2 regions of the Pelagibius sp. genome follow, and region 2 is predicted to be linked to the other one. Evidence: predicted binding sites of a transcription regulator. Region 2 holds the regulator's gene; the other holds the start of a gene.
The links. Region 2 encodes LexA, which represses DNA repair genes until DNA is damaged. Its sites were predicted from a motif close to ATGTTCTANTTTGGTTC; they were not measured.

Region 1: recA (recombinase RecA) is a predicted target of LexA. The motif match lies at 11,237-11,253, and genes of this name have one in related genera.

What each region holds. Positions count from the first base shown of each region.
Region 1 is NZ_OZ252224.1:3,156,022-3,168,126, forward strand. It holds gene ACP146_RS15010 (Ig-like domain-containing protein) at 1-949, opposite strand, end outside; gene ACP146_RS15015 (c-type cytochrome) at 1,023-1,940, opposite strand; gene ACP146_RS15020 (c-type cytochrome) at 2,062-2,577, opposite strand; gene ACP146_RS15025 (TIGR00730 family Rossman fold protein) at 2,820-3,404, shown strand; gene ACP146_RS15030 (NADP-dependent isocitrate dehydrogenase) at 3,571-4,785, shown strand; gene ACP146_RS15035 (peptidylprolyl isomerase) at 4,880-5,395, shown strand; gene ACP146_RS15040 (mechanosensitive ion channel family protein) at 5,472-6,335, shown strand; gene alaS (alanine--tRNA ligase) at 6,357-9,014, opposite strand; gene ACP146_RS15050 (invasion associated locus B family protein) at 9,297-9,956, shown strand; gene recA (recombinase RecA) at 10,056-11,150, opposite strand; gene ACP146_RS15060 (PAS domain S-box protein) at 11,375-12,105, opposite strand, start outside.
Region 2 is NZ_OZ252224.1:2,239,914-2,252,018, reverse strand. It holds gene ACP146_RS10775 (substrate-binding periplasmic protein) at 1-272, shown strand, start outside; gene ACP146_RS10770 (divergent polysaccharide deacetylase family protein) at 291-1,418, opposite strand; gene cueR (Cu(I)-responsive transcriptional regulator) at 1,471-1,875, opposite strand; gene ACP146_RS10760 (anthranilate synthase component II) at 2,042-2,629, shown strand; gene trpD (anthranilate phosphoribosyltransferase) at 2,657-3,700, shown strand; gene trpC (indole-3-glycerol phosphate synthase TrpC) at 3,693-4,523, shown strand; gene moaC (cyclic pyranopterin monophosphate synthase MoaC) at 4,535-5,011, shown strand; gene glp (gephyrin-like molybdotransferase Glp) at 5,011-6,225, shown strand; gene lexA (transcriptional repressor LexA) at 6,414-7,133, shown strand; gene ACP146_RS10730 (ComEC/Rec2 family competence protein) at 7,155-9,341, opposite strand; gene gltX (glutamate--tRNA ligase) at 9,486-10,907, shown strand; gene ACP146_RS10720 (citrate synthase) at 11,121-12,105, shown strand, end outside.

The DNA.
Region 1 (12,105 bases), 920 kb from region 2:
GAATCGGAGAGGCCGGTGTCAGCTGCCAGCGGCCGTCGGCGCCTGCCACAGCTTCGCCGATCGGGCGGTTGTTCAGATAGACCAGCATCTCTGCGCCCGGCGCCGCCCGGCCACCTAAAATGGCGCGGCCTTCCTCGTTGTAATCAACAGAGTCCAGAACGAGACCGCCCTCCGCGATGCCTTCCGCCGGCCCCTGTGGCAGCACCTTGCTGGCGCCGCCTTCACGCGGCGTCAGGACCGCCAGCACAGGCGTGTCGTCCGCAACCCTCGCAGCACCTTGCTGATCCGACGATTGGCCAGCCGCCCCGCTTGGCGTTACCGCGTTTGACGGTCCGGCGGCAGGGGCTTTTGGTTCCGGGACCATGACAACCACAAGGTTCTCAGAAAGCTGTTTCTGCCCGTCCGGCGTCTTTGCCTCGATACCGATCTCGTGGCTGCCGGGCGCCAAAGGCTGTTCACTGACAATAGCCCAGGCCCCGCTGCCATCGGCCTTTGCCGTGCCGACGGTCGCACCCCCGGCCGATGTCACCTTGACCTCGCTGTCCGGCGCCGCACGGCCGGCGATTACCGTGTCGCCGCTCGGCTCGACTCTTACGACGTCGAAGGTCGGCCCACCGGCGGATGCAGCGGAATCCTGTCCTGCCGCTTCATCCTGCCCGCTGCGCAAAACCACCTGCGGCGCGGCGCTTTGCCCGGCTGAGGGTTGTTCAGTTGATGATTGCCCGGTTGAAGAGTTTGCATTGCCGTCGGCAACGGCGAGATCGCCGGACTGGGGCGGTTGCGGAGGCGGTGCATCGGCAGCTACGGCTGTTTCCCCGCCGCCGGACTGCGATGTTGCCGGCTGACTGGCAATGACCGGGGCCTCCTCTTCACCAGTGAAAAGCAGGTAACCCGCGACGACCGCCGCGACAAAGGCGGCGACGCCCAGACCAGCAACAAGCCTATTCAACTACCTAGCCTCCATACCCCACCTTACACCCTAGTACGCGGGCGGCGGAGGCGCAATGCCGTCCAGGTTGGGATCATGGTCCGCTAAGTGGCGGTAAACTCTTGAGATATATGGCAATTGCGGAAAGGTCATCGGCAGTCAGATGGCTGGTGCCATGCTCGATCACCTCCCCCATGGAGTCGCTGAGGTAGTCCCCCTCCGGCGTGAGCCCGTCGCGGATCGCCCAAACGATGTCCGATTCGCTCCACCCGGCGAGCGCCCCTTCAGCCGGTGTCAGATTGGGCACCTTGCCACCATCGGGTCCAAGCGGATTCCCAGCCAGTTCGCGATCCGGGTCGACGGCCCCCAGGGAGCCCCGAGGACTATGGCATTCGCCACAGTGGCTGAGATGGCGGACGAGATAGGCGCCCCGGTTCCAGGCAGCCTCGCGCGCCGGATCCGGCTCAAAGGCGCCGGCCTCGAAATACAGCGTCTTCCAGATGCCCAGGGTGAACCGCATGCTGTAGGGAAAGTCCAATTCGTGCGGTTTGTTGACCGTCTCAACCGGGTCCTGCGCGAAGAGATAGGCCTTCAGGTCCCTGATATCCGCATCCGTCATACCGGTGTAGGACGTGTAGGGAAACGCCGGATAATAGGGATCGCCCGCCGGCGTAACGCCATGGCGCAGGGCATCGTGAAACTCCGCGTCGCTCCAGGCGCCAATGCCGTGTTCAGGGTGCGGGGTGATGTTGGGGCTGTAGAAGGTGCCGAAGGGCGTTTTCAGCGCACGTCCGCCGGCCAGAGGCGCACCGCCACCCTTCTCGTCCGTGTGGCAGCCATAGCAGCCGGCGGCGCGCAGGACATAGGCGCCGCGCTGTACGGCTTCACTCGTGCCGGGGTCATCCCCGTTCGCCTGGCTCTCCTGGCCAAAGGCGATCGAGGCGACGCTGAAGGCGCACAACAGCGCGAGGAAAATGGTCGCAAGCAGTCCGCGTAGCTGAGTACCGGGCATGGGATCCCCCACGTCTAAGTCAGGCGCTCCAGTTTTTCACAGGACGCGGACAAGAAAAAGGTGGCGGGCGCAATAGCCGCACCCGCCACCGGTTCATCCGCGATCCGGAAGTCGGTCGCGTTTATCCGTCGACCTTCGGGCCGCGGTAGGTTTTGTGGCAACCGCCGCAGCCTTCTTTGCCGAAGTTGGCGAACTGCGCCTGGATCGCACCGGCGTCACCGCTGTTAAGGACAGCGGACAGCTTTGCCGCCTCCTCTTCCAGCACCTTGCCGCGCGCCAGGAACCCGTCCCAGTCCGACCAGATGTTCGCCTTTGAGCGGTTCTTACCGACTTTGTCCATCTCCTCCAAAGTCGCCTCGACCTTGAAGACATCGGGGATTGCAGTGGCAATCTCGCCGATCTTGGTCGCAGCGGCCGAAGCTTCAGCGGCTGTTCCTTTGGAGTCTTTTACGAATTCGGCGATGATCTTCATGTTGCCACCGACCGCCTTCATCGCCTCTTGGCGTTCTTTCACGGCTGCCACCTGCGCTCCGTGGCCATCCGCCTGCGCGGGCTGAACCAGATTGTCAGAAACCAGCAAGCCCCCTGCGGCAATCGCCAGACTGCCGGCTGCTGCAAAGATCGTCTTTCTCAGCATTTGATCTGCTCCTTAGCTTGTTTGTGCCCTGTTCCCAGAACTGACGGGTTCCCAGAACTGACGGGCATTCTTAAAGCGTCTTGCGAGCGGCGCAGACGATCCCCCAAGCGACCTTCTATGGCGACTGACCGCCGGACTTGTGCTAAAGGTGACCGCGTTAAGATGACGCCGAATTACAGTAGCCTATCGCCAATCAATTTCAATCGCGCCCTGCCTCGCCCCCTCACAGTAACGAGTTTGTGATGACGAATCTGAATGCGCTCTGCGTGTACTGCGGCTCTTCCGGCCAGGTCCGCGAAAGCCATCTCGCCGCGGCCCGGAAGCTTGGTCAGCTCGCTGCACAGAATGCCGTGGACATTGTCTTCGGCGGCGGCCGTGTCGGCCTGATGGGCGCAGTAGCGGAGGGCGCACTTGAGGCCGGCGGCAAGGTCATCGGTATCATTCCTGAGCACCTGGAGGTGCTGGAAGTCGGCCTGCGCAGCGCCAGCGAGTACATCGTCGTCGACTCCATGCACAGCCGGAAACAGATGATGGCGGAGCGCTCAGATGCCTTCTGCGCCCTGCCGGGCGGTCTCGGCACCCTGGACGAGACCTTCGAGATCATCACCTGGCGCCAGTTGAAGCTGCATGACAAGCCGATCCTGCTGGCCAACATCGACGGCTTCTGGGACCCGCTGCTACGCCTGATTGATCACCAGATCGCCGAAGGCTACCTGCGCGGTCCGACCGCGGGGCTTTATCAGGTCGTCGACCGGGTGGAGGATGTGTTGACGGCAGCCGCAAGCGCGCCCCGGCCGGCGATCCCCGACAAGATCGAGCAGATGTAAGCTGCAGCGGGCGCAAGAGCCCGGGACCGGCCGCGCCGCAGACCGGCTCCCCCTCTCTTGCACCGCCCGGCTGGCCTGCTATGTTGCGGCGCAAATCGACGGCCCGGCCGATCAGCGGCGCCTCCCGGGCCAGAAAATCCCAGATCAGTACTTCCGGAGAATTCAGATGGGCAAAATCAAGGTCAAAAACCCGATTGTCGAACTCGACGGCGACGAGATGACACGGATCATCTGGGAGAAGATCAAGGAAAAGCTGATCCTTCCCTATCTCGACGTCGATTTGAAATACTACGACCTCTCGGTCGAGAAGCGCGACGAGACGAACGACCAGATCACCATCGATTCGGCCAATGCCATCAAAGAGCACCGTGTCGGTGTGAAATGCGCCACCATCACGCCGGACGAGGCCCGCGTGGAAGAGTTCGGCCTCAAGAAAATGTGGCGCTCGCCCAACGGCACGATCCGCAACATCGTCGGCGGCACGATCTTTCGTCAGCCCATCATCATGAAGAACGTGCCGCGGCTGGTGCCCGGATGGACCCAGCCGGTCGTCATCGGCCGCCATGCCTTCGGCGACCAGTACCGGGCGACCGACTTCAAGGTTCCCGGACCGGGCAAGCTGACCATGACGTTCCAGCCCGAAGGCGGCGGCGAGGCCACCACCTATGACATCTTCGACTTCCCCGAGTCCGGCGTCGCCATGGGCATGTACAACCTGGATGAGTCGATCCGCGGTTTCGCCCGTGCCTGCCTGAACTACGGCCTGAACCTCGGCTGGCCGGTCTATCTCTCCACCAAGAACACCATCCTCAAGGTCTATGACGGGCGCTTCAAGGACATCTTTCAGGAGACCTTCGACAAGGAGTTCAAGGAGGCCTTCGACGCCAAGGGCATCCACTATGAGCACCGCCTGATCGACGATATGGTGGCCGCCGCCATGAAATGGTCCGGCGGCTACGTTTGGGCCTGCAAGAACTACGACGGCGACGTGCAGTCGGACACCGTGGCTCAGGGCTTCGGATCACTCGGCCTCATGACCTCTGTGCTGATGACCCCGGACGGCAAGACCATCGAGGCCGAGGCCGCCCACGGCACGGTGACCCGTCACTATCGCCTGCATCAGCAAGGCAAGCCGACCTCGACCAATCCCATCGCCTCGATCTTTGCCTGGACCCGCGGCCTGCATTTCCGCGGCGTCTTCGACGAGACGCCGGATGTGGTGAAATTCGCCGGCGATCTGGAAAAGGTCTGCATCGACACGGTCGAATCCGGCTTCATGACAAAGGACCTGGCCTTGCTGATCGCCCCGGATCAGAAGTGGCTGACCACCGACGAATTCATGGACAAGCTGGACGAAAACCTGCAAAAGGCCATGGGTTAAGCCCACCCGCCCCGCAGAATTCTGGGCCCGGTAAACTTCTGGAGCGCTCCCCGTGAAGACACTCCTCTCACTTCTCGCAATCGGATTTCTCGTTATGACCACTTCCATCGATGAGGCAGCAGCCGCCCCGGACCCGGAGAACGTCCTGGTCATGGAGTTGAAGGACGGTATCGTCCGCATTGAGATGCTGCCCGACCTCGCCCCCCAGCACGTCGAGCAGATCAAGAAGCTGACCCGCGACGGCTTCTACGACGGCATCGTCTTCCACCGGGTGATGGAGGGCTTCATGGCGCAGACCGGTGATCCCACAGGCACCGGGCGCGGCGGCTCCGACCTGCCCGACCTGCCCGCCGAGTTCTCCGCCGAGCCCTTCGAGCGCGGTGTCGTCGGCATGGCCCGCTCGCAGAGCCCCAACAGCGCCAACAGCCAGTTCTTCATCACCTTTGCCCCCGCCCGTTTTCTGGACAAGCAGTACACGGTCTGGGGCCGCGTGATCGAGGGGATGGAGTTCGTCGACATGATCAAAAAGGCGCCGCGCAGCGACCAGAGCGGCACCGTGCGTGATCCCGACAAGATCATCACGCTGCGGATCGCCGCCGACGTCGACTAGCCGACCGGCAAGGCTGCGGGCTCTGTTCATCGCAACAGCGGCCCGGCCTTGTCCCAAGACATCGACGTTCCCGGCTATGGAACTGAGCGGTACACAGTTGGAGCAGTTGGAGAGGCTGGGCGACCTGCTGATCGGCTATGGCGTGGACCTGGTCGCCGGCATCGTCATCCTCAGCCTCGGCTGGCTGTTTGCGGGCTGGGCCCGGCGCGCCGTGCTGCGGCTGCTCGACCGCACCCCGAGGATGGATCGCACCCTGCGCCCGGTGATTGCCAGCATCGTGCGCTACGTCATCCTGATCCTGGTGGTCGTCGCGGTACTGGCGCAGTTCGGCGTACAGACGACCAGCATCATCGCCATTCTGGGCGCCGCCGGCATTGCGGTGGGCCTGGCCCTGCAGGGAACGCTCCAGAACATCGCCGCCGGCATGATGCTCCTGTTCCTGCGGCCGTTCCAGGTCGGCGACTACATCGATGCCGAGGGTCTGGCCGGAACCGTCGAGGAGATCGGCCTTTTCGTCACCCAGTTGACCACTTTCGACGGCCTATACCGTTCGGTGCCGAACGCCCGGCTTTGGAATGCGGCCATCGTAAACTACAGCCGCCTGCCCACCCGGCGTCTGGATCTGCAGGTCGGCATCAGCTACGACGACGATGTGGCCAAAGCGCAGGCGCTGCTGCTCGGCATCTTGCAGCGCGACATCAGGATCAAAGACGATCCGGCCCCACAGGTGCTGGTAACGGACCTGGCCGACAGTGCGGTCGTTTTGAACCTGCGCTGCTGGTGCGGCAAGGACGACTATTGGGATCTGCTGTTCGACCTCACCAAGACAGTGAAGCTCGAACTCGATGAAAACGGATTCAGCATTCCCTTCCCGCAGCGGGAAGTTCATGTCGTCAGCAATGCTGCCGATGCGCCCGAGACGGGCAAAGCACGCGACTAACCAGCCGCTTCGCCCTGACCCCTAACCGGCGGCGAGCGCCGCCTCAATGGCCGACACGGCCTTTGCCGCCGAAGCGCCGTCCGGGCCGCCGGCCTGGGCCATGTCAGGCCGCCCGCCGCCACCCTTGCCGCCCAGCGCCTGCGAGCCGACCTTTACCAGATCGAGCGCCGAAGCCTTGCCGGTTGCGTCTTCGGTGACGCCCACCACCAAGGAGGCCTTGCCCTCGTTGACCGCCACCAGGACGACCACGCCGCTGCCGATCTGCTTTTTCAGATCATCCGCCATCGGTTTCAGCTCGCGCGGCGGAATGTCCTCCAGAACCCGGGCCGCGAACTTCAGGCCCGCAACTTCGCGGGTATCGTCGGAGGCCGCGCCGCTGCCGCCGGTCGCCAGTTTGCGCCGCAGATCGCCGACTTCGCGGTCAAGACGTTTGCGCTCTTCCAGCAGGGCGGCGATACGGTCGGGCAGATCCTCCGGCGTCGTTTTCATCAACGCGGCAGCCTCGGTCAGGGCGCTGCCCTGCTGAGCCACATGACCGCCCGCCGCCTCGCCGGCCACCGCCTCGATACGGCGCACGCCGGAGGCCAGCGCAGCCTCCCCGGTGATCTTGAAGAAACCGATGTCGCCGGTACGCCTGACGTGGGTGCCGCCGCAGAGCTCGGTCGAGAACTGCCGTCCGCCCTTCACCGGATCTTCGCCGCCCATGGAAAGCACCCGCACCTCGTCGCCGTACTTTTCGCCGAAGAGCGCCAGCGCGCCCTCTTCAATGGCCTCATCGGGCGTCATGAAGCGGGTCTCCACTGCCGCGTTGGCGCGGATCCGGCGGTTCACCTCGGCCTCGACCACCGCTATGTCTTCCGCCGTCAGCGGCTTGGGATGGCTGATATCGAAACGCAGGCGATCCTCCGCGACCAGGGAGCCTTTCTGGGTCACATGCTCGCCCAGACGCCGCCGCAGAGCCTCGTTCAAAAGATGAGTGGCGGAGTGATGGGCGCGCAGCGCCGTGCGGCGGCGGCCGTCGACCCTCAGTTCGACCGCATCGCCGACCTTAAGGGTGCCGTGCGCCATCTTGCCTTGGTGAACGTAGAGGTCGCCGAGCTTCTTCTGCGTATCCCCAACCTGAAGTTCGCCGCCCTCGGCACTGAAGATCGCGCCTTTGTCCCCTTCCTGACCGCCGGATTCGCCGTAGAACGGCGTCTGGTTCACCAGCAGTTGGACGTCCTGACCGGCCGAAACCTCGGATACCTCCGCGCCGTCGACCAGCAGAGCGGTGATCTGCCCTTCCGCCGTCTCGGTGCCGTAGCCCAGAAACTCCGTCGCCCCCAGGCGGTCACGCAGCTCGAACCACAGGGTTTCGGTGGCCGCGTCGCCGGAACCGGCCCAGGCCTTGCGGGCCGCGGCGCGCTGACGCTCCATCGCTACATCGAAACCCTCGGTATCGACGCTACGGCCCTGGCCGCGCAGGATGTCCTGGGTCAAGTCCAGCGGAAAACCGTAGGTGTCGTAGAGTTTGAAGGCGACCTCTCCGGCAAGAGCCTCGCTGCCGCCCAGTTTGTCGGTCTCTTCCTCCAGCAACTTCAGGCCGCGGTCCAGGGTGTCCTTGAAGCGGGTTTCCTCCAGCTTCAGGGTCTCGGTGATCAGCGCGTCGGCCCGGGTGAGTTCCGGAAAGGCCACCCCCATCATCGATACCAAGGAGGGCACGAGACGCCAGACCAAGGGGTCCTTGCAGCCCAGCTTGTGGGCATGGCGCATCCCGCGGCGCATGATACGCCGCAGAACATAGCCGCGCCCCTCGTTCGACGGCAGCACGCCGTCGGCGATCAGGAAGGCGCTGGCCCGCAGGTGGTCGGCGATCACCCGATGCGAGACGGCATGCTCGCCATCGGCGGCCTGGCCGGAATGCTCCGCCGAAGCCTCGATGATCGCGCGCAGCAAGTCTGTGTCGTAGTTGTCGTGCTTGCCCTGCAGGACGGCGGCAATTCGCTCCAGCCCCATGCCGGTGTCGATGGAGGGCTTCGGCAGATCGTTGCGGGTCGCCGCATCGATCTGCTCGTACTGCATGAAGACGAGGTTCCAGATCTCGACGAAGCGGTCGCCGTCTTCGTCGGGACTGCCCGGCGGCCCGCCGGGGATATGATCGCCGTGATCGAAAAAGATCTCGGAACAGGGGCCGCAGGGACCGGTATCGCCCATGGCCCAGAAATTGTCGGAGGTCGAAATGCGGATGATGCGTTCGTCCGGCAGCCCGGCGATCTTCTTCCAAAGCGCTGCCGCATCGTCGTCTTCGGAATAGACCGTGACCAGCAGCTTCCCCGGCGGCAGACCGAACTCCTTCGTCACCAGGTTCCAGGCCAGTTCAATAGCCAGATCCTTGAAATAGTCGCCGAAGGAAAAGTTCCCCAACATCTCGAAGAAGGTGTGGTGACGCGAGGTGTACCCGACGTTTTCAAGGTCGTTGTGCTTACCGCCGGCCCGCAGGCACTTCTGGGAGGTGACCGCCCGGTTGTAGGGACGGGTCTCGTTACCGGTGAAAACGTTCTTGAACTGCACCATCCCTGCCGCGGTGAAAAGCAGCGTCGGATCGTTGTGGGGAACCAGCGAGGACGAGTCGACGATCTCGTGCCCATTGCGCCCGAAGTAGTCCAGAAACGCGGTCCGAATTTCGTTGCCAGTTGTCATGATCTATATTTATTGGCCAGCGGCTTGCGCCTCAAGTTGGAATTGTTCCAGAAAGCGTCGGGCGCAAGCCTTGCCGCCGTTCCGAAGCAGGGGGTTGTAGCGCGCCCCTCCGGGCCTGTCCACCGAAAGCCAGGGCGTCGAATCGGGTCCGGAGGCCTGGGCCCGGAGCCTCGACCCAGGCTTTGCCCTGGCATTTTCCCCCCCTTCCGACTATGTGAAGGGGAACTTTGCCGGCCAAAGACCGCGTCGGCGCATTCGATCTGCAGGAGACAGGCTCCCCTTATGGCATTGCAAGCAGCAGCTTCAAACGACAGCACCAAAGGCCGCGACATGGGCGACCGTAGCGAGACCACCCACCAGACCCCGCCCGCGCGCGGGGGAAATCTCGGCTTTCTTTTCGCCCTCGGCATTCTGGCGGCTCTGGCGGGCAGCCCGACGGAGAGCCTGGCCCAGAACCAGGCACCCAACCAGGCTCCGGTCGTCAATCCCCGGCCGACGCTGCAGCCGACCGGCGAGAAGATCGGCGATTGGGACCTGGTCTGCACCGTCCCCAACGCCGCAACCGCCGGGACCCAACCGGAGGCCTGCTTCATCACCCAGCAGTTCCTGGAGCCGAACTCCGGCCAGCCGATCCTGAAAATCACCATCGGCTACTTCGGCAACAACCGGAGTACGGCAGGGGCCGTGATCGCCATGCCCCTCGGTATCCCTTTGTCTCGTGGTGTACAGATCGGCGTTGACGGACGGCCGGTATCGACGGTGCCGTTTCAGTTTTGCCGGCGCGACGGTTGCCAGGCGTTTGTGGAGATGAACGACACCATCGTGAACGCCTTCAAGGCAGGAAACCAGGGCGCCACCACGGTCCGGTCGGGTGAGAACGAAACCATCAACATGCCCTTCTCGCTCAGCGGCTTTACCGCAGGCTTTGCCCGGATCAAATAGCAGAACCGGTCAAACAAAGGACGAAACGCGAAAGCGGGCCCCTCAAGAAGGGCCCGCTTTTTGTTTGTCTGGGTCCGCGTACTCTCTTGGGCCCGGGCTTCAGGAAGAGGCTGCGCCCTCCTCGCCGGCTTCCCCATCGCCACTCTCCGGAACGCCTTCCAGCATCGCGGCGGAAACGAGACCGGCATTCTCGCGAACCTTGTGCTCAATCTGGGCCGCAATCTCCGGATTCTCTTTCAGGAAGGTCTTGGCGTTCTCCCGGCCCTGGCCGATACGCTGTCCCTGACAGGAAAACCAGGCGCCGGCCTTATCGACGATACCGGCCTGGACGCCAAGGTCGAGAAGCTCCCCGGTCTTGGAGATTCCCTCACCGTAGGTAATGTCGAACTCCACGACCCGAAACGGCGGCGCCATCTTGTTCTTCACCACCTTGACCCTCGTCTGGTTGCCGACCACCAGATCCTTGTCCTTGATCGCCCCAATGCGCCGGATATCAAGACGCACGGAGGAATAGAACTTCAGCGCATGGCCGCCGGTGGTGGTCTCCGGGTTGCCGAACATAACGCCGATCTTCATACGGATCTGGTTGATGAAGATTACCAGGGTCTGAGACTTGGAAATCGAGCTGGTCAGTTTGCGCAAAGCCTGGCTCATCAGCCGCGCCTGCAGCCCTGGGAGCGAATCGCCCATGTCGCCTTCCAACTCGGCCCGGGGCACCAAAGCCGCCACCGAGTCGACGACGAGAACGTCGACCGCGCCGGAACGCACGAGGGTGTCGGCAATCTCCAGCGCCTGCTCGCCGGCGTCCGGCTGAGACACCAGCAGTTCCTCGACGTTCACACCGAGTTTCGCGGCGTAGACCGGATCCATCGCATGCTCTGCATCGATAAAAGCGCAGGTCCCGCCGGTTTTCTGCGCTTCGGCCACCACATGCAGCGCTAGGGTGGTTTTGCCGGAGCTCTCCGGCCCATAAATCTCGACAACCCGGCCGCGCGGCAGGCCGCCGATGCCCAAACCGATATCGAGGCCCAGCGATCCCGTCGAAACCACCTCGGTTTCCACGACATCGTTCTCGCCCAGCCGCATGATCGAACCCTTACCGAAGGCCCGCTCAATCTGGCCGAGCGCTGAATCCAAGGCTTTTTTCTTATCCACCGAGCCTGTCTCCACCACCCGCAAAGCGCTGTTCACCATGATTTTGATCCTTATCACATAGGGTTCGGGCAACTGCAATGCGCCATTGTGTACCAACTTTGTTCTTTTTTGCCAAGCGGAAACAGGATCAAAATGAGAACATTCCGAAAATCTTAGGACAAATATGCCTAAATTTCTAGATATCGGTATCGCCCTGGAACAGGCGCCTTAGCGACGAAGGCAAAGCGCTCGGTGCGTCCCCAGCCAGCGCTTTCGCGCGGGCACTATTCGCCGAGAACTTCCTTCACCTTGCCGGCGAGCTGCTTGAGGCTGAAGGGTTTGGGCAGGAAGTGAATGCCGGCGTCCTCGTCCAGACGCTTGCGGAAGCTGTCTTCGGCATAGCCTGATATGAAGATCACCTTCAGATCCGGACGCTGCGCGCGCACCTCTTTCACCAGGCTGGGCCCGTCCAGGCGCGGCATCACCACGTCGGTGACCAGCAGGTCGATCGGCTCCTGCTCGCCGTTGAGCATCTCCAACGCCGTCTCGCCGGAGTTCGCTTCCAGGACATTGTAGCCCTTGTTGCGCAGCGCCCGGGCGCTGAAGGCGCGGACTGCGTCCTCGTCCTCGACCAGCATCAGCGTGCCGGCGCCGGTGAGGTCACGCCGGTCCTGGGCCTCGGCATCGGCGATGCTCTCGACCACGTCCTCTTCGGCCGCCTGCGGCAGAAAGATGGAAAACACCGTGCCGTGATCCAGGTTGCTCTCAACGAAAACATAGCCGCCGGTCTGCTTGACGATGCCATAGACCGTCGAAAGCCCCAGCCCGGTGCCCGCCCCCACCTCTTTGGTGGAAAAGAAGGGATCGAAGATCCGGTCCAGAATGTCCGCGGGGATGCCACTGCCGTTGTCTTCCACCTCGATCAAGGCGTAGCTGCCCGGCGGCATCGTCTCGTCCTTGGACTTGCGTTCCTTTTCCACCTGCACACTGGCGGTGCGGATGGTCAGCACGCCAC
Region 2 (12,105 bases):
TCACAGAAATTGATCTGGCCCGCGACCTGGATCTGACGCTGACCAAGCTGCTGAACGGCCGTGTCGACCTGATGGCGGTTTCGGAATCCTATCTGCATCGCCTGCGCAAGCAGGGTGTTCCCGTAGAGGAAGTCGCTGTGCTCTACGAACAGGTTTTTTCCGTCGCCTGTTCGCTCGGCACACCTGACAGCATCGTCGAGCGCATGCAAAGTGCATTGTCGGAGATGATCGCCGACGGCACCCAGGCCGAAATCCACGCGCGTTACAATTAGAGGCGCAACCCGTCCCGCTCAGCCGTCGCCGTGTCCCGAAGCGGCGAGGTTTGCCCGGTGACGCACAACAGCCGATATCGGCACCAGGGCGAAGCCGCGGGCCTGCATCTCCGGCACCCAGTCCCGCAAGGCCGCCACCGTCGCTGGATGGGGATGGCCGATACCGACGGCGTAACCGCGATCACGGGCGACCTGTTCAAGCAGCGAAAGCTGCCGGTCGATGGCGGCGCGGTCGTTGGGTTCGTTGTCGAGAAAGACATCCCGTTCGGCAAAGGGAACGCCGGCGCGCTCGGCCAGACGCCCCGCAACCGAATTGCGGGCGGTCACGGAATCTAGGAACAACAAGCCCCGCGCCTTTAACTCCCCCATCACCAAGGCCATACCCTCGGGCGATGCCGTGAAGCGGCTGCCCATGTGATTGTTGATCCCGACGTAGCCCTCGAAACGGTCGAGGCCCCAGGCCAGGCGCTGGGTCAGTTCAACCTCGGGAAGGCTGTCGGCCAGCACGTTGGGACCGGGATCTATGGTCGGGCTCAGGGGTTGCATCGGCACGTGCAGCATCAGCTCGTGACCGCCCTGCCGCGCCGCCTCGGTCATCTCCGAGAGGCCTTCGGCGTAAGTCATAAAGGAAAGGGTCATGGGGCCAGGCAGGGCAATCGCCCGCTTCGCGTTGCGCCGGTTCACCCCGATGTCGTCCAACACGATCGCGATCATCGGGCGGCCTTCGCTGGGCGCCACCGCGACGGCATGGAACTGCCAGGGCTGTGGCCCCGTCAGACCGCGGTCCGGAACCGGAATGACCGGAACGAAGGAGAGATCGTTGGGACCGGCCTCCTCGGGCGGCGCCTCGCTCTCGCTGTCTCCAGCAGCCTGGATGGCCGCCTCCAGCGCCTCCCGGTCAAAGGCCGGCTCGGACTGCTGCACGGCAGTCCGCCTCGGCGGCGGCGCGGACGGGGTTTGCTCTTTCGGCGCTTGCGCATCCTCCGCTAGCTGACCGCGCTCTCCCAGCAGGCCCTGGCGGTCCAGGATCACCCCCGCAAAGCCGCCGATCACCAGGCCGATCAGCAGCAGCCCGGTGACCGCCGCGGCATTCCACAGGGTCTCGGTGCCAAAGGGTTTAAGCTTTTTCGACTCGCGCGGTTTCATGGCGCGCAGACCCTAGCACGGCTTGGTTAACGAAGCGGGACCCAAATCGGCTTCAGCGGCCCTGCTCCGGTTTGCCCGCGAGGCCGCTCAGGATCGGACAATCGGGCCGCCGGTCGCCGTGGCAGCGCTCCATCAAATGGCCCAGGGTGGCCCGCATCTCCCCCAGTTCTTCGATCTTTCGGTCGATATCGGCCATCCGGCGGCGGGCCAGCGCTTTCACTTCTGCACTGCTGCGGCGGCGGTCCTGCCAGAGGGCCAGCAGACTGCCGACATCCTCCACCGAGAAGCCCAGTCCGCGGGCCCGCTGAACGAACCGCAAGGTCTCCACATCCCGGTCGCCGTAAACCCTGTATCCGGTTGCGCTGCGCTCAGCCGGAGCGATCAAGCCGACCGACTCGTAGTAGCGGATGGTTTTGGCCGGCACACCCGAACGCCGCGCTGCGGCACCGATGTTCATGGCGTTCTCCTGCTTTGGGGAGCGATCATGAAGACAGATAAAAGCTTCCAGCAACTGGAAGGTCAAGCAAGGCGATCTGCCTGCTTTCCGTGGGCCGCGGCGACCTGTTATAAGAGGAGCCGATCAACCCAGGGAACGGCTCAAAGAACCGGCGCAAGCATCTGAAATGTTTCTGCTAATCGACAACTACGACAGCTTCACCTACAACCTCTTCCACTTCCTGGGAGAGCTGGGTGCCGAGATCGAGGTCCGGCGCAACGACAAGGTGACGGTGGCCGAGGCCCTGGCCCTGCAGCCGCAGGGAGTCATCGTCTCACCCGGCCCCTGCGATCCGGACCGCGCCGGAATCTGCCTGGAGCTGATTACCGAAGCCGCCGACAAACTGCCGATCCTCGGCGTGTGCCTGGGTCATCAGGCCATCGGCCAGGTCTTCGGCGCCAAGGTGGTGCGGGCGCCGCAGCCGATGCACGGTAAGCTGAGCCCGGTTCAGCATAAGGGCCGAGGGGTCTTCGCCGGCCTGCCTTCGCCGCTGACGGCAACGCGCTATCATTCGCTGACCCTGGATCCGGAAAGCTTTCCCCATGACAAGCTGGAGGTGACGGCGGAGACCGCCGATGGCGTGATCATGGGCCTGCAGCATCGCGAACTGCCCCTCCACGGCGTGCAGTTTCATCCGGAGAGCATCGCCTCCGAAGAGGGGCACGCCCTGCTGCGCAACTTCCTCAGCCTCGCCGACCAGGCCGTCGCGGCTTAAGCCGGGCGATAGAGACGGGATGCGGGCATGAACGGCGCGGCGAGAAACCTGAAAGACCTCATCGGCAAGGCGGCCAAGGGCGAGAGCCTGAGCCGGGGCGAAGCCGAACAGGCTTTCGATATCATGATGTCGGGCGACGCCACGCCTTCCCAGATGGGCGGCTTTCTCATGGCCCTCAGGGTCCGCGGTGAAACGGTCGAGGAAATCACCGGCGCGGCGACGGTGATGCGCGCCAAGATGACGACGATCGGGCGGCCGGAAGGGGCAATCGACATCTGCGGTACCGGCGGCGACGGCAGCGGCACCTACAACATCTCGACCGCGAGCCAGTTCGTCGTGGCCGCCTGCGGGGTGCCGGTCGCCAAGCACGGCAACCGGGCGGCTTCGTCCAAAAGCGGTGCGAGCGACGTCCTCGAAGCCCTGGGCGTGAACATCGACGCCGACCTGACGCTGGTGGAACGCGCGCTGCACGAGGTCGGCACCTGTTTCCTGATGGCCCAGCGCCACCACGCCGCCGTGCGCCACGTTGGGCCGACCCGCGTCGAACTCGGCACCCGCACGCTCTTCAATCTGCTCGGGCCGCTCTCCAATCCCGCCAAGGTGCGGCGCCAGATGATCGGTGTCTTCGCACCGGAATGGATCGTTCCCCTGGCCGAGGTGCTGCGCGATCTGGGCCATGAGAAAGCCTGGGTCATCCACGGCGCAGGCGGGCTCGACGAAGTCTCGACCCTGGGGCCGACCCAGGTGGCGGAGTTGAAGGACGGCAAGGTAACGACCTTTGAGGTGACCCCCGCGGAAGCCGGTCTGCCGACGGCCACACTCGATCAATTGGTGGGTGGCGACCGGGATCATAACGCCGAGAAGCTGCGCGGCCTTCTGTCGGGAGAACCGGGGCCCTATCGCGACATCGTCGTGCTGGGCAGTGCCGCGGCGCTGATTATCGCCGATAAGGCGGCGGATCTGAAAGAAGGGGCCGTACTAGCCGCCGAAGCGATCGATTCCGGGAAGGCCCGGGAGGTGCTGGAGGGTCTGGTGCGGATCACCAACGAAGAGGTACCGGCCGATGAGTGATGTTCTACAACGCATCTGCGCCGACAAGCTGGAGCACATCGCCGCCGCAAAACAGCGGACGAGTCTCGCCGAGTTGCAGGCGCGCGCCGGGGCTGCCTCCGCGCCGCGCGGCTTCAAGGCGGCGCTGGATGCAAAGACCGCAATAGGCGGGCGGGCCCTCATCTGCGAGATCAAGAAGGCCTCGCCCAGCAAAGGGCTGATCCGCGCCGACTTCGACCCCCCGCGCCTTGCCGAGGCTTATCTGGCCGGCGGCGCGGCCTGTCTTTCGGTGCTGACCGACGTTCCATACTTCCAGGGTGCGGACGAATTCCTGGTCGCGGCCAGGGCGGCCGTTCCTCTGCCCTGCCTGCGCAAGGACTTCATGCTGGACCCCTATCAGATCGTCGAGTCCCGTGCCCTGGGTGCGGATTGTATCCTGCTGATCATGGCCGCCCTCGACGATGCGCAGGCCGAAGAACTGGAGACGATGGCCCTGGACCTTGGCATGGACGTTCTGATCGAGGTGCATGACGGTGCGGAACTGGAGCGCGCCCTGAGGCTGCGCTCGCCGCTGATCGGTATCAACAACCGCAATCTGAAGACCCTCAGCGTCGACCTCGCGACCACGGAAGCTCTGGCCGCAAGCCTGCCGGAAGGGCGCCTGCTGGTGTCGGAGAGCGGGCTTTACGAACCGGCCGACCTGGCGCGCATGGCCGCGGTCGGCGCCCGCGCCTTTCTGATCGGCGAGTCGCTGATGCGCCAAAGCGATGTGACGGCGGCCACCCGGGCGCTTGTCCAAGCCCATGACAATGCGCCGCGCGAAGCCGCCAGCGGCAGCGCCTGAGGGTAAGTAACATGGCTGGTTTCACCCATTTCGATGCCGAGGGTAAGGCGGTAATGGTCGATGTCTCCGATAAGGACATCAGCGAGCGTATTGCCGTCGCCAAAGGTTCGGTGATCATGCAGCCTGAAACCCTGGCGCTTATCCGCGACGGCGGCGTGAAAAAGGGCGACGTGCTTTCCGTGGCGCGCCTCGCCGGCATCATGGGGGCCAAGAAGACGCCGGACCTGATCCCCCTCTGCCACCCGCTTGCCCTTACCTCGGTGAGCCTGGAGTTGACGCTCGACGAAGCGCGCTCGGCCGTCGACATCACCGCCCGCTGCAAACTGAAGGGCCGCACCGGGGTCGAGATGGAGGCCCTGACGGCAGTCAGCGTCGCCGCCCTGACGGTCTATGACATGTGCAAGGCGGCCGACCGGGGCATGCAGATCAGCGATATTCGCCTGCTTCGCAAAGAAGGCGGTAAATCCGGCCTCTATGAGGCTCCTTGATGATATCAGTTGAAGAGGCGCTCACCCGGATACTGGATCACTTCACGGCTCTGCCCAGTGAGACGGTCGCGCTCAGCGAAGCCTTCGGGCGGGTCCTGGCCAAGGACATCACCGCCCGGGTCACACAGCCGCCCCATGCCGTCTCGGCCATGGACGGCTATGCGGTGCGGGCCGAGGACGTGGCGGCCGTGCCCGCCGACCTCAGGGTTATCGGCAGAGTGCCGGCCGGCGGTCTTTTCGATGGCCGTGTCGGCGCGGGCGAGGCCGTGCGCATCTTCACCGGCGCACCCTTGCCGGAGGGTGCCGATGCCATCGTCATTCAGGAGGATACCGAGGCTTCGGACAGCCAGGTGACGGTGAAGGAAAGCAGCCCCGTCGGACACTACGTGCGACCGGCGGGCCTTGATTTCGCAGAAGGCGACTCCGGGCCCGTCGCCGGGCGCCTGCTGACCGCCCGCGATATCGGGCTGATCGCCGCGATGAACCACCCCTGGGTTCAGGTGCACCGGCGGCCGCGGGTCGCGATCCTGGCCACCGGCGATGAGGTGGTGATGCCCGGCGATCCGCTCGGCCCCAGCCAGATCCTCAGTTCCAACGGGCCGGCGCTGGCCGCCTTCGTGCGTGCCTGTGGCGGCGAGCCGATCCAACTGGGCATCGCGCCGGACCGCAGCGAGCAGCTCGGCGCCCTGGCGGCAGGGGCCAGGGGCGCGGACCTGCTGCTGACCGCAGGCGGCGCCTCGGTCGGCGAGCACGACCTCGTGCAGAGCACGCTTGAGCGACAGGGCCTGGAACTGGACTTCTGGAAGATCGCCATGCGGCCGGGCAAACCGCTGATGTTCGGGCGCCTCGGCGAAACGCCCATGCTGGGCCTGCCCGGCAATCCGGTTTCGGCCCTGGTCTGCGCCCTGCTCTTCGCCCGCCCCGCCTTGAACCGCATGCGCGGTCTGAACGGCCCGGCACACCCGCTGACGCCGATGATCCTGGGCGCCGATCTGCCGGCCAACGACCGGCGTCAGGACTATCTGCGGGCCCGGGTGTCTCTGGACGCGGGCGGGCGGAAGACTGCGACGCCCTATGGCCGCCAGGATTCGTCGATGCTGGCGATGCTGGCCGCCGCCGATGGCCTTATCCTCCGGCCACCACACGCCGAAGCGGCACAGAAGGGCACTGCCGTGTCGGTTCTGGAACTGCGGGACCTCGCAGCAGGCCTCTGAAGCCGGCCAGGATCTCCTTCCCCATTGCAACCCTGGATGATGATTGCCATCCCATAGGTAGCACTGTGGACAAATTCCTTGACGGGAAATAAGAACCAAACTAGAACATGTGCCTAGGTTTTGGTTTTGTTCCATATCTTGTGTCATCCGAACCGCCGCCGTCGATACCCTGGGGGTCCAGTCAGCAGATGCTCACGAAAAAGCAGCACGAACTTCTCACATTTATTCATGGCCACCTTCAGCGCCATGGCGTTTCGCCGTCTTTCGACGAGATGAAGGACGCTCTTGCGCTGAAATCGAAGTCCGGTATCCACCGGCTCATCACCGGCCTCGAAGAACGCGGCTTTATCAAGCGCCTGCCCCACCGCGCCCGGGCCGTTGAAGTCATGCGGCTGCCCGACGATCTGGGGTCGAAGGGTGAAGAACCGGCACCGCTGAGCGGCATCAATCCGGGTTTCGCACCGAAGGTCATCCAGGGCAACTTCACCGGGTCGCTGCCCGGCGCCCAGGCGGCCAACGATTCCGAAGCCATGCAGTTGCCGCTCTACGGGCGGATCGCAGCGGGTACGCCCATCGAAGCCCTGAGAGACTATTCCAACCATGTGGATGTGCCCTCCGCGATGATCGGCAGCGGCGAACACTACGCGCTGGAGGTCGACGGGGACTCGATGGTCGACGCCGGCATTCTGGATGGCGACACGGTGCTCATCGAGCGCGGCGACACGGCGGAAAACGGCTCCATCGTCGTGGCTCTGATCGACAACGAGGAAGCGACCCTGAAGCGTCTCAGGCGCAAGGGCGGCGCGATCGCCCTGGAACCGGCCAACCAGGCCTATGAAACGCGTCTCTTCCCGCCGGAGCGGGTCACCATCCAGGGCCGTCTGGTCGGACTGCTGCGCCGCTACTAAATCCGGGAAACAAGAACCGTCTCACCGCGGCCGTCCGAGGTAGGGCGACCAGGGCCGCCTGCCCTGTTCGTCGCGCACGGTTGCGGCGCGGGGTCCCTGTGGCGTCAACCAGATGGCATGGGCGCCGTGGCGCCAAAGGTCAAAGCGGTCGATAACCAGGGCCGGGCCGCTACAGGAGTGCCGGCGCAGCGGCTCCAGGCTCACCATGACATCCACCGCTGCACAGTCATCCGCAGCGCCCAACGGGTTGCGCAGAACGGCGGCTTTTCCGTGGGCCCCCGCATAGAGGCACCCCAGCGGATCGCATCTCAACAGATCTCCGGCAGCCGTTCCATTGTGCGGCCAGGTTTCGATTTGCGGGGCATAGTTGCCGCGGCGCCAGGTGTCGAGTGTGAAGCGTCCGGCGCGCTGGTCGGGGACCCAAAGCCGGCCCTCCAGGTCGCGCAGAGCCACCTGACGCCCATCCCCGCTGACCAGCAGGTCCGCAGGCGCAAAAGCCGCAGGCGAGACCGCGCCGAGCAGCATGACCGCGAGACCCCAGACCCGCCAACGGCTCTGCCAGAGACAGAGCCAGAGGCCGCCGAGGACCACGGCCGCGAGCCCCCAAAGCGGCATCGGCGGCACCTGAACATGGGCCGCCGGAAGCCCGGCCACGGCTTCGGCCAGAATCAGCAGCAGATCAATCCCCCACCCCATCGGCACGAAGCCTATGGCTTCGAAGCCAAAGGGCATGAGCAGCATGCCGATAACCGCTGCCGGCATGATCACGAAGGCCGTCAGCGGCACGGCCAGCAGATTGGCCAGCAGCCCGAAAAGCGCCAGGCGTTGAAAGTGAAAGGCGGCAAAAGCACTGGTTGCCAGAATGGCGATAAGGGAGGTGACGGCGACGCCTAGGACATAGAGACCGAGCCGCCGCAGCGCCGTCCGCTCGACTGCCGTTTCTCGATAGTCCCGGCGCTGCCAGGCCTCGTAGAAACTGACAAGGGCAATGACCGCCGCGAAAGACATCTGAAAACTCGCCGAGACCAGACTTTCGGGCGCAAGCAGCAAAACCACCAGCGCGGCCAGCGCCACCAGCCGCAGTGAAATCGCCCGGCGATCCAGAAGAACCGCCAGCAGAACGATGGAGAGCATCAGAAAGGCGCGCTGGGCCGGAATGGTACCGCCGACCAGACAGAGATAGATGAAGGCTCCCAGACCGGCGCCAACAGCCGCCCATTTCTTTATCGGCCGATAAAGGGCGAGATCGGGGATGAGCGCGAGGCCCGCCCGCAGGCTGAAGAACAGCAGGCCGGCGACAAGGCCCATATGCAGACCGGAGATCGCCAGGAGATGGGCAAGACCGGCCCCGCGCATGTCCTCGCGCGTCGCCTCGGCAAGACCGCCGCGTTGACCGGTGACCAAGGCAACGGCCACGGCGCCACTTTGCCCCGGCAACAGGGCAGCGATCCGACCAGCGATGGCCTGCCGGGCCTCGGCCCAGAACAGGGACCAGCGGTCGGTGAGACTGCGGCTGCCAACCTCGCGGCCGGGCTCCGGCAGCGTCCGCAGCGGCCCGAGAGCAAAGCCGATACCGCCGAGTTGCTGAAAATAGGCTTGGCGGGCGAAATCAAAAGCGCCGGGCATGCTCGGCGGACTGGGCGCCCTTAGCCGGGCGCGCAGGGTGACGCTGTCTCCAGGCCTTGGCGCCCCCTCCACCCGCAGGGCCGTGACCCTCACCTTGGCGGGCAGCGCCGAGGGCTCTAAGCCTTCCATGACAAGGGGGCGCAGCAGAAACCGCCAGCCGCGCTCGCGCTGCTCCACGGCCAACACCTCCGCAGTCAGGGCGGCCGGTCCCCAGCGCCCGTCGAGAACCGGCGCCTCGACCCAGGCGCTGCGCAACTGCGCAGCAGCAAAGCCGAGACAAAAAACGAGCAGCGCCAGACCGGCAAACCGCGCCTTGAAGCGGCGTCCGAGCAGGATGAAGACCACGAGAGATGCAAGAGAGCAGGCGCCGCCGAGCCAGAGCGGGGGTTCCGCCGGGAGGCCAAAATAGAGGGCGATCCCCAGACCGAAGCAGACCGGCAACCAGAGCGGCCAGCGCTCCCGATCCGCGAGGAATCGCGCGGCAAACCAGCCTGCCAAGCGGCTGCCGGCGGAATGCAGCGACGGCGCAGAGCTTTCCTGGGCATCACGGGAAGGAAGATCGGGATCAACGCTGCGCTCCAAGCCCTCTCTCCTTCCCCGGCGCGCTGAACGGTTGGCGATTATAGGAGCGCCCAACGAACACGCAAAAGGAGAGTTTCAGACCGATTGGACTGCCGCTGGTGCTGTGCTAAACCCCGCCATCGATTTCAGGAGCGGTATCCTCAGATGACTTCCACCTCAGCCCCCGTCGTAACCCGTTTTGCGCCCTCCCCCACGGGCTTCCTCCACATCGGTGGCGCCAGGACGGCGCTCTTCAACTGGCTCTTCGCCAAGCATCACGGCGGCAAGTTTCTGCTGCGCATCGAAGACACCGACCGCAAGCGGTCGACCCAGGAAGCCATTGACGCGATCCTCGACGGCATGGGGTGGCTCGGCCTGGATTGGGACGACGAGATCGTTTTCCAGTTCTCCCGCGCCGACCATCACGCTGCCCTCGCCCGCCAGCTCCTCGCCGACGGCAAGGCCTACCACTGCTATGCCTCGCCGGAAGAGCTCGAAGAGATGCGCGCCGCCGCCCGGGCAGAAGGCCGCCCCATGCGCTACGACGGGCGTTGGCGCGACCGCGATCCGGCTGAGGCGCCGGAGGGTGTGAAACCGGTGGTGCGCCTGAAGATGCCGCAGTCCGGCGAAACTGAAATCGCCGACCTCGTCCAGGGGTCGGTGACAGTCGGCAACGAGCAGCTCGACGACATGATCCTGCTGCGCGCCGACGGCACACCGACTTACATGCTCTCAGTCGTCGTCGACGACCACGACATGGGCGTCACCCACATCGTGCGCGGCGACGATCACCTGACCAATGCCTTTCGTCAGACGCAGCTCTATGCAGCGCTTGGTTGGCAGGCCCCGCTCTTTGCGCACATCCCGCTGATCCACGGCGCCGACGGCGCCAAGCTGTCGAAGCGCCATGGCGCGTTGGGAGTCGATGCCTATCGCGATATGGGCTATCTGCCCGCCGCGCTGCGCAACTATCTTCTTCGCCTCGGCTGGGGCCACGGCGATGACGAAATCATTTCCACAGCGCAGGCCGTCGAGTGGTTCGATCTGGATGGCGTCGGAAAGTCGCCGGCACGTTTCGACTTTGTAAAACTCGGTAACCTGAACGGCATCTATATGCGAGAGACGGATCCGGCCGAATTGCTGGCCGCCGTCCTGCCGTTCATTGAGGAAAAGCTGGGCCACCCACTCGACGACACGCAACGTGTCAGGCTGGAACGTGGCATGGAGGGTCTCCGCAGCCGGGCAAAGAATTTGGTCGAACTGGCGGAAAATGCTATGTTCTACGTCGTTGATCGGCCCCTCGCCCTGAATGCCAAGGCCGAGAAGATCCTGAACGACGAAGCCCGGTCGCGTCTTGCCCGTCTGCAAGACGCTCTTTCGACGCTCGATTCGTGGAGTGAAGACGCCATCGAGGCGGCTGTAAGAGGCTTTGTCGAGGCTGAGGGCTGCAAGCTTGGTGAAGCTGCGCAGCCACTGCGGGCGGCGCTCTCAGGGTCGAATTCGTCACCGGGAATCTTCGAGGTGATGGATATCCTGGGCCGCGACGAGGCTCTCGCCAGGGTTGCCGATCAGGCCAGGGCGACCTGATCGCCCGGCGTTTGGCGGAAACAACTGTCCGCAAGGGCGGGAGATTCCGTAGTTTCAATGGCTTGGCGGCCTGTTTACCAAGCATTGGGAAACCAATATTAGCATCGCGCCGCCGGTGTGTTTTGCTGCACCGCGGTAATTGATTGAAAGGGTCGGTTTCTCTATGCTGCCGGCCAAGTGGAAAGCTCCTTCGATAGTCATGGGGATGGTAAAATGAATGATGTAACGCCTAACAGCAGCACCAAGCAGACCGTCACCCTGACAGACAATTCGACAGGAAAAAGCATCGAACTGCCGATCCTCGGCGGTTCGGTCGGGCCGCGTGCCATTGACGTGAGCCGCCTCTACGCCGAAACCGGCTGCTTCACCTACGACCCCGGCTTCACTTCAACCGCGAGCTGTGATTCGGCGATCACATATATCGACGGCGAAGTCGGCATCCTGATGCACCGCGGCTATATGATCGAGGATCTGGCGGAACACAGCGACTTCATGGACGTCTGCTATCTGCTGCTCCACGGCGAGCTGCCGAAAGCGGACGAGAAGACCGAGTTCGAACGCTCGATCACCTACCACACCATGCTGCACGAGCAGATGAACTACTTCTATCGGGGGTTCCGCCGGGATTCCCATCCGATGGCCATCATGGTCGGCGTTGTGGGAGCCATGTCGGCTTTCTACCATGACTCGACGGACATCAGCGATCCGCATCAGCGCATGGTCGCTTCCCACCGCCTGATCGCCAAGATGCCGACGATTGCCGCCATGGCGTACAAGTTCTCGATCGGACAGCCCTTCGTTTATCCGCGCAACGACCTGAACTACGCCGAGAACTTTCTCAACATGATCTTCTCGGTCCCCTGCGAGGAATACAAGATCAGTCCGGTGCTGGCGCGCGCCATGGACCGTATCTTCATCCTGCATGCCGACCACGAGCAGAACGCCTCCACTTCGACGGTGCGTATCTCGGGCTCGAGCAACGCCAATCCGTTTGCCTGCATTGCCGCGGGCATCGCATCGCTCTGGGGACCGGCCCATGGCGGCGCCAACGAAGCCGTGCTGCAGATGCTTCAGGAGATTGGCACCAAAGACCGCATTCCCGAGTTCATCGAGCGGGCCAAGGACCGCGACGATCCCTTCCGGCTCATGGGCTTCGGCCACCGGGTCTACAAGAACTACGATCCCCGCGCCAAGGTGA